One region of the Janthinobacterium sp. GW822-FHT07H10 genome, then DNA from elsewhere that is predicted to be linked to it. Evidence: predicted binding sites of a transcription regulator. Region 1 holds the regulator's gene; the other holds the start of a gene.
The links. The regulator FNR, encoded in region 1, switches genes on or off when oxygen is low (the NO sensors DNR and NnrR bind a similar motif). The targets are predictions, from matches to a motif close to TTGATNNNNATCAA.
Positions count from the first base shown of each region.

Region 2: AC1RDJ_RS13325 (bacteriohemerythrin) is a predicted target of FNR. The motif match lies at 2,666-2,679, and genes of this name have one in related genera.

Region 1 is NZ_JBXAKS010000003.1:580,310-584,727, reverse strand. Features, by position in the region: gene ccoG (cytochrome c oxidase accessory protein CcoG) at 1-506, shown strand, start outside; gene AC1RDJ_RS10410 (FixH family protein) at 562-1,086, shown strand; gene fnr (fumarate/nitrate reduction transcriptional regulator Fnr) at 1,212-1,970, opposite strand; gene AC1RDJ_RS10400 (response regulator) at 2,221-4,418, shown strand, end outside.
Region 2 is NZ_JBXAKS010000005.1:13,020-17,437, reverse strand. Features, by position in the region: gene AC1RDJ_RS13340 (PepSY domain-containing protein) at 1-1,783, shown strand, start outside; gene AC1RDJ_RS13335 (hypothetical protein) at 1,912-2,097, shown strand; gene AC1RDJ_RS13330 (hypothetical protein) at 2,296-2,451, shown strand; gene AC1RDJ_RS13325 (bacteriohemerythrin) at 2,755-3,153, shown strand; gene AC1RDJ_RS13320 (hypothetical protein) at 3,154-4,023, opposite strand; gene AC1RDJ_RS13315 (TonB-dependent siderophore receptor) at 4,336-4,418, shown strand, end outside.

The sequences.
Region 1 (4,418 bases):
ACAAGGTCGACCGGCCACGCGGACTGGTACGCTACAGTACCGACCATGCGATGGAAAACAACTTCGACTCGAAGCAGATCCGCCAGCGCGCCATGCGCCCGCGCGTGCTGATCTACACCTCCATCCTGGCCCTGATCATCATCGCCGTGTGTACCTCGCTGGCCCTGCGCACGCCGCTGAAGATGGACGTCATCCGCGACCGCGGCTCGATGGGGCGCGAAGTGGAAGATGGCATGATCGAGAACGTCTACCGCCTGCAGATCATGAACACTTCGGAGCAAAGCCAGAGCTTCAGGATCAGCGTTGCCGGCTTGCCGGGCCTGACCTTGCTGACGCGCGATGAAGTGACCTTGCAGGCGACGGAAACGCTGGGCTGGCCGATCCGCCTGCGCGTGCCGCACGGCGTGGGAGAGAAGGGCTCGAACAAGATCACGATCGAGCTGCAGTCGCTGGACGACCCGTCGCTGCACGTGCGCGAAAGCGCCGTGTTCATCGTGCCACGTTAAGCAGGAAAGGCGGCAGGAATCCCCGTGTTCTTGCCGCCGTCACAAGGAGAAAACAATGTCCGACAGTCTGAAACTGCAAGCCCCCGCCGCGCCCTGGTACAAGCACCGCTGGCCATGGCTGCTGATGATCGGTCCCGGGCTGTCCGTCGTCGTCGGCAGCTTCATGGGCTATATCGCGTTTACGCAACCCGACGCGCTGGTGGTGGGCGACTATTACAAGCAGGGCAAGGCCATCAACCAGGACTTGCGGCGCGATACGGCCGCCAGCAACCTGGCCATGTCGACCAGCCTGGCGTACGACGTGGCGCAAGCACGCCTGACGGGCTCCGTGCACAGCTTCGGCAAGGCTTACCAGGCGCCGCTGCAGCTGCACCTGGCGCACGCGACCTTGCCGGAAAAGGATATCAAGCTGCTGGTGCAGCCCGACGCCATGGGCAACTTCTCGGTGGCGCTGCCGATGCTCGAGCGCAGCCGCTGGCAGGTGCTGGTGGAAAACAATACGCGCGAGTGGCGCCTGTCGGGCATCTGGACCTGGCCCGCGCAGCGCAGCATCGCGCTGCATGCGGACGAGGAACTGTAAGGCACTGCGCCGGGGAAAACCGTGGCGGGCGCCAGTGATGGGCGGCCGAGCAGCGCAGCTGTGCCGGTGTACAGCGCGCAGCGCAAGCCGCAAAGCGCGACGCGCAGCGGGTTTTGACGGTGCCGTTATTTGCAGGTGTCGGTGCCGGCCGTAATGGCTTTTAATTTTGCCGGCTGCAGGATCTCGATCTCGCGGTTCGACACGCGCAGCCAGCCTTCCTTCTTGAACTTCGACAGCAAGCGGCTGACGCTCTCGATGGTCAGGCCCAGGTAGTTGCCGATTTCCTCGCGCGACATGCGCAGCTGGAAGTTGCTGCCCGAATAGCCGCGCGCCTCGTAGCGCGACGCCAGGTTGACGATGAAGGCGGCAAAACGCTGCGTCGCCTGCATATTGCCCAGCAACAGCATCACGCTTTGCTCGCGCGTGATTTCCTGGCTCATCATGCGGTGGAAATGGCGCAGCAGGGTGGGCATATTGCCCAGCAATTGTTCCAGGCTGGAAAACGGAATTTCACACACTTCGCTGTCTTCCAGCGCCACGGCATTGCAGTGGTGGCGGTCGGCGCTGATGGCGTCCATGCCCAGCAGTTCGCCAGCCATCTGGAAGCCCGTCACCTGCTCTTCGCCGCCCGGATTGATCTGGTAAGTCTTGAAGTGGCCCAGGCGGATCGCGTACAGGTTCTGGAACGAGTCGCCGATGCGGAACAGCGAGGCGCCGCGCGCGACCTTGCGGCGGCGGCCGATAATCTGGTCCAGCCTGTCCATGTCGCCCACGTCGAGGCCCATCGGCAGGCACAATTGATGCATGCTGCACGTCGAGCAGCGCGCACGCAACGCTTCCACGTTCACGGCGGGCAAGGCTGGAGAGAGTAGCGCTTCTGTCATGTCAGTACCTTTTTGAAAATGCAATAACAAGTTTACTGCATAGCGCGCTTGCCTGTGCCATTTTCCCCGTCATTCACGCTAATTTCGCTGAATAAACGACGTCCTGCATTTAATTTTATGGCAACATCGTCAATTGCTGCTTTGACGGCGGGAATTTACGCGGCCGGCGCTTGCCAAGTTGCTGTATTGATAGGAAAATTCCTGACAGCATTATCTGCCGCCTGTCCCTTCGGGGACTGAAAAGGAAATCATGAAGCCTCTCGGCATTAAAGCAAAAGTCGCGCTGGCCACCAGCCTGACCTCGATCGCCATGATCGCCCTGGTCACCATGATCCAGGTCAAGCACATGCGCGACGATTTCACGCAAGTGCTGCTGGTCCAGCAAACGGCCCTGATCGAGCGCACGGCCGAAGAGCTCGACGACAAGTTGGCGATGCTGCTCGACATCATCACCCAGACGGCGCGCCACCAGCCGCCCGCCCTCATGGCCGACGCCGGCGCATTGCGCGAGTACTACACGCAGCGCGCCATGCTGGCCCTGTTCGACGACGTGCTGGTGCTCGACACGCAGGGCAAGGTGGTGGCCAACGTGCCCGAGGTGCCGGGACGCAACGGCACCGACGTGACGGACCGCGATTACTTCCATACCGTCATGCGCACGAAACAGGCGATGATCACGCAACCGATGCTGGGCAAGACCAGCCACTTGCCCATCGTGCAGATGGTCGCGCCCGTGCTGGACAAGAACGGCGCCGTGGCCGGCATCGTGATCGGCGTGCTGCGCCTGTACAAGGACAATATGCTGGGCCACCTGCGCACGGCCAAGGTGGGCAAGAGCGGCTATTACTTCATCCTCACGCGCGAAGCCGTGCCGCGCTACGTGCTGTACCCCGATACCAGCCGCCTGCTGCAGCCGCGCGCGCCGAACGCCAACCAGACCACCACGCAGCTGCTGAAAGAAGACGGCGAAGGCAGCATGGTCAGCACCAACAGCCGCGGCATCACGGCCGTCAACAGCTTCAAGCGATTGAAATCCGTGAACTGGCTGCTGGCCGCCTCGTTGCCCGTGGCCGACGCGTTCGAGCCGTTCAACGGCGTACTGTCACGGCTGGTACTCTGGAGCATCTGCGCCTCGCTGCTGGCCGCGGCCGTGCTGGGCTGGGTCACCGTGCGCCTGCTGTCGCCGCTGGTGCGCCTGCGCGACACCCTGCTGTCGCTGCGCGCCTCGGGCAACCGCTTCACCCCCGTGCCGGTGCAGCAGCGCGACGAGATCGGCGAGCTGACGGAGGCGTTCAACGGCCTGATGGGCGAGCGCGACCGGCTGCAGCACGAGCTCGAGGCGCGCGCAACGGAGCTGGAGCAGGAGCGCGACCGGGCCGAGGCGGCCAACCGCGCGAAGAGCGATTTCGTGGCCAACATGAGCCATGAAATCCGCACGCCGCTCAATGCCGTGCTGGGCATGGTGTATTTGCTCGGCAATACCAAGCTCAACACCGAGCAGCGCAAGTACCTGACCATGGTACGCGTGGCGGGCCAGTCGTTATTGGGCATCCTCAACGATGTGCTCGATTTTTCCAAGATCGAGGCGCGCCGCATGGATCTGTCTCCCGTCGAGTTCGACCTCGATGAAGTCATGAATACCCTCGCCACGACGATGACCATGAATGCCGGCGAGAAAGAACTCGAGCTGGCCATCGCCGTCGAACCCGACGTGCCGCGCCGCCTCGTCGGCGACGCCCAGCGGCTGCAGCAAATCCTCGTCAACCTGGCCGGCAATGCCATCAAGTTTACCGAGAGCGGCGAAGTGGTGGTGGCCGTCAGCCTGGCCGAAAGCAGGAACGAGCGGGCCTGGCTGCGCTTCGAAGTGCGCGACACGGGCATCGGCATGACGGCCCAGCAGCAGGCCCAGCTGTTTACGGCCTTCTCGCAGGGCGACCAGAGCATCACGCGGCGCTTCGGCGGCACGGGCCTGGGCCTGGCCATCAGCAAGCACTTGATCCATATGATGGGCGGCGAGATCGCCGTGGCCAGCAGCGAAGGCAAGGGCAGCCGCTTCTGGTTCAGCGTGCCGTTCGACGTGCTGGCCCTGCCCGCCGAGGCGCGCCGCACGCCGTCGCTGGGGCCGCTGCGCCTGCTGGTGGCCGACGACAACCGCACCACGCGCGAGCTGATCGTCAAGCTGATCGAAGCGTGGGGCTGGGCCGCCGACGAAGTGGACTCGGGCTTTGCCGCCATCGAGCTGTACCGCGAACGCCTGGCGCAGCAGCAGCCCTACGACGTGGTGCTGGCCGACTGGCACATGCCCGTCATGGATGGCCTGGCCACGGCCAAGGCCATCCGCCAGGCCGCGTCCGGCCAGCGCCAGCCCATCGTGGTGATGGTCAACGCCTTCGCGCGCAACCACCTGGAAGAAATCTCCAGCGCGGCCGAAGCCGACGTGGTGCTGAT
Region 2 (4,418 bases), on a different contig from region 1:
TGTGGTGCGCGACCATGTCGACGCCTGGGCCGGCAAGCCGCCCCGCGTGGCGCAGGCGCCGGCGAAAAAGGGACCGGCCAGGGAGAAAAAAGACACGCCCGCCGTCGACATCGGCCTGGCCTGGAGCACCTTCCAGCAACACGCCGCCGGCTGGACCCTGGCCAGCGTGCGCCTGCCCACGCGCGCCGGCGACGCCGTGCAATTCACGTGGCTGGCCAGCGACGCGCCGCACGAGCGGGCGCGCAGCCGCCTGTCCATTTCCCCGGCCGACGGCACGATCACGGAAAACGAGCCGTACAGCCAGCAGGCGCTGGGTGCGCGCCTCGTCAACATCATTTATCCGCTGCACATGGGCACGTATTTCGGTTTGCCGGGCCGCATCATCGTCACCTTGGCCAGCCTCGGCCTGCCCCTGTTCGCCATCACGGGCTGGATGCTGTACCTGGGCCGCCGCAAGGCCAAGCGGGCCGTGCAGGCGCAGCGCGCCATGCTGGGCGCCGGCGCGCCAGGCAAGGCGAACACGGGCCTGCCCACGCTGGTGGCCTACGCCAGCCAGTCGGGCCAGGCCGAGCGCCTGGCGCTGGAAAGCGCGCGCGCCCTGCAGCAGGCGGGCGTGGCCGTCGACGTGCAATCGCTCGACCAGCTCGATCCCGCGCAATTGCGCCAGTATGAACGGGCCCTGATCGTCGCCAGCACCTTTGGCGAAGGCGAAGCGCCGGACGGCACGCGCCGCTTCGCGCGCCTGCTGCGGCAAACGGCGGGCTCGCCGCTGGCGGGCCTGGAATTCGGCATGCTGGCCCTGGGCGACCGCCATTACAGCGCCTTCTGCGGCTTTGGCCACGGGCTGGACCAGCAGCTGCGCGCGCTGGGCGCCACTGCCCTGTTCCCCCTGATCGAAGTGGACAAGCACGACGCGCAAGCGCTGGCCGACTGGTCCAACGCGCTGGCCCGCTGCAGCGGCAGCGCCATCGACGCCATCGGCGTGCAGGAAGCCGCCTCGTATGACGAGTGGCGCCTGGTGCGCCGCGTGCTGCTCAACCCGGGCAGCCTGGGCGGCGAACTGCATGAAATCACGTTGACGGGCCCGGCCGGCGCCAGCTGGGAAGCGGGCGCGCTGGCGGAAATCATTCCTTGCAATGCAGATGGCAGCGATGGCGACGCGCAGGCTGCGCCGCATGCGCCGCGCAGCTACTCGCTGGCCTCGCTGCCGCAGGATGGCGAACTGCAATTGCTGGTGCGCCAGGAACGCCATGCGGGTGCGGACAACGAGGGCCATGGCCTGGCCTCCGGCTGGCTGACGCGCTTCGCGCCGCTGGATGGCCCCATCCGCCTGCGCCTGCAAGCCAACCCCGCCTTCGCCCCGGCCCTGGCGGATGTGCCCTGCATCTATATCGGCAACGGTTCCGGACTGGCCGGCCTGCGTTCGCACTTGCGCGCGCGCAAGCAGGCGGGGCTGGCCCGCAACTGGCTGCTGTTCGGCGAGCGCCAGCAAGCCGTCGACAGCATCTGCGCCGCCGAGCTGGAAGGCTGGCTGCGGGACGGCCACCTGGCGCGCCTGGACCGCGTCTTTTCGCGCGATGACCGGCGCGAGTACGTGCAAGACCGCCTGCGCGCCAGCACGGATGACTTGCGCGCGTGGCTGGAACAGGGCGCCATCGTCTACGTGTGCGGCAGCCTGCACGGCATGGCGGCAGGAATCGATGCTGTGCTGCAAGAAATTCTGGGCCAGGATGGCGTCGACGCCCTGATGATGGCCGGGCGCTACCGCCGCGACGTGTATTGAGCCAGCACAAGGTGGTGGCCTGACCGTCCGCCAGTGTGGTCCGGCGCACAGTCAGGGCCAGCCATCGGCATACAGTGGGGGCATGGCGGCAGGTGCGCCGCCCCCACTCCCTGCCTGCGAGGTCTCCCATGAAAAACCCCTGGATGAGCATGTACCTGAGCGCCGCCAACCGCATCGCCAACACGGCGCGCGGCCACGCCACGTCGGCCGTCAAGCGCGAGGCGGCGAAGAATACCCGGCAATTGACGCAAGTGTGGTTCGATTCCTTCCTGCCGGCTGCCGGCAAGCCGCGCCGCGGTCGCAAGGCGAAATAGCGCTCCATCGGGCCACGCCGGCGGGCAGCTTGATGCAGTGCGTCACAGCAATTAGTTGAACTTTCAATCAAGTGAACTAAACTGCAAGCATGGTGATACGTAAGGCGTACGCAGTCAAAATACGTCGCCGGCTACGTAGATGGAGTGACCGGCAGGCGCCGCATCCCCGCGCCGCCACCGGGACACCGGGAGACGATCATGTTGACGCTCAAAGTGCTGGCCTGCCTTGCCCTGTCGGCCCTGTTGCTGGTTCCCCTCGTGCTCAGGGATGCCATGCAGACGTCGGCAGTGCAACAGCTGCAGGTGCCCAATGTGGATGCACAAGGCATGTTTGCCCACTGGCCCAGGCACTAAAAGACGCGCGGCTGAGAAAACACCGCTGGCCGCGTTGCCTTGACTTGCCGTACTAGCGTACTGTCTGCGTCAAGGACGCCTTGCCAGCCGCGTTTTTCAGCGGCGCTCGCTCGTGGCTTGCCTCTTTTTAAAAACCGCTTTTTTGCGGGTGGGGATGTGCTCCCCCTCTCATTTATTTTCTCCGTCTTTCCCGCGTCTCCTCTTCGTCACATTTTTGATCCAGATCATGGATTTCCACCTTCGCTGCGTCCACACTGGAACAGTCCGCCTTGCATCGCAACGGACTTAACCGGGAGTATCGGCATGGGAAAATCGCACTGGAAGGATGAGATGGCGCTGGGCGTGCCCGCCATCGACGAGGCGCACGAAGCGCTGTTTGCGGAACTGGCGCGGCTGGCGCACCTGAGCGACCAGCACTTCAGCGTGGCGTTCCGCGAGCTGATCGCGGCCGTCGAGCGCGATTTCCGCGAGGAAGAGGATTTGATGGAGCAGATCGGTTTTCCCTCGCTGGCGAACCACCGCGAACAGCATGCGCGCGTGCTCAGCGGCTTGCACCATGCGTGGGCCGCCGTCGACGAGGGCGACTTGGCACAGGGACGCCATGCGCTGTCGCTATTGCCGCAATGGCTGATCTTTCACCAGGCCACCATGGACCTGGCCCTGGCGGCGGCGCTGGAGCTCGTACAGCGCCAGCCGCAATGACTACAGCAGCAGGACCGTGGCCTGCTCGGGCAAGACGACGCGGTAATGGCCCGGATATTTATCCTCGCCATCGAAGATCTTGCAAAACACGGGCGCGTTGATATCGTTGACGGCCGGCTCGTTCATGGGCAAGGTGGCGATCAGCTGCTCCCCATCCATCAGGTGCAGTGCACCGCCCCGCTCGGCCGCGCAAAAAGCCAGCGACTGCACTTCGCTGGCGAACGGCCGCTTGTACCACGGCGTGATGGCGCGCACGGCGCGCCGCGCGTCCCGCAACACCTGGCCGACGCGCGTCACGTTCCATGCGTCGCGCGCGACGGCAGGCTGGATCACGATGTTCGCCGTCAACTCGCCCCTGCCCTTATTCACCAGGAAACTGCCATCCTGCGCGGCGATATCGTCGTTGAGGGGCACGACGAACACCCCGCCTTCGGCGACCTTGATCGGCAGCGGCGCGCCATTGCCCACCAGGGCCACGCGCACGTCGTCGATGGTCGCGCTCAGCTTGGCGGGAATCAGGCGCAGGGCCATGACCACGCTGCCGCTCGACACTTGCCACACTTTCCTGGCCGTCTGATAACTGTCCCGGTACGCCATGAAGCGCACGCGCGGCGCCTTCGCATCGCTATTGGCCGTGATCGTCACCGTTTGCGAGGGCAAGGCTTCCACGGCCGGGACTGGCACCGGCACCGCGGCGGGATCGGTCGCCGGCATAGGCGCCGCGACTGCGGCGGGCACAGGCTCGGCCACGGCGGGCGGCACGCTGGCACTGTGCTGCGGCGCGGAAACCGCCGGCGGCGGCGCGAGCTCCTGGGCCTGGCCCAGCGAGACGACACACAACCATCCTGCACAGGCTATCCATGTACGCATGCATTTCTTTCATTAAGGAAAATATTTTGTCAGCGCCTGCATTATCGCAGAAGCCCCGCCAACGCGCCGCTACCGGCCCGCATGCACTCTCTTGGTGCACACGCTTGATTATTTGGCAAATACCACTTATATTGATAATGATTCTTATTCACGAATTGTGACAGGAATCATGCACGTCCTTTCCACCGCCATGCGCAGTGGAACTGCTATCCAAGCCAGATTCCGGGCCAGCGTCATGCCATCCCCCCAGCTACTGCGCACCTCGCCAGACGAGATAGGAACACCCACGACTAAAAATATTCCAGGAAAATGATGCAATCGACTACCACCGTCTTCTCTTCTTCGCGCCAGCCCGCCTTGCGCCCCCTCCCCCACCTGCTACAGATCGCCCTGCT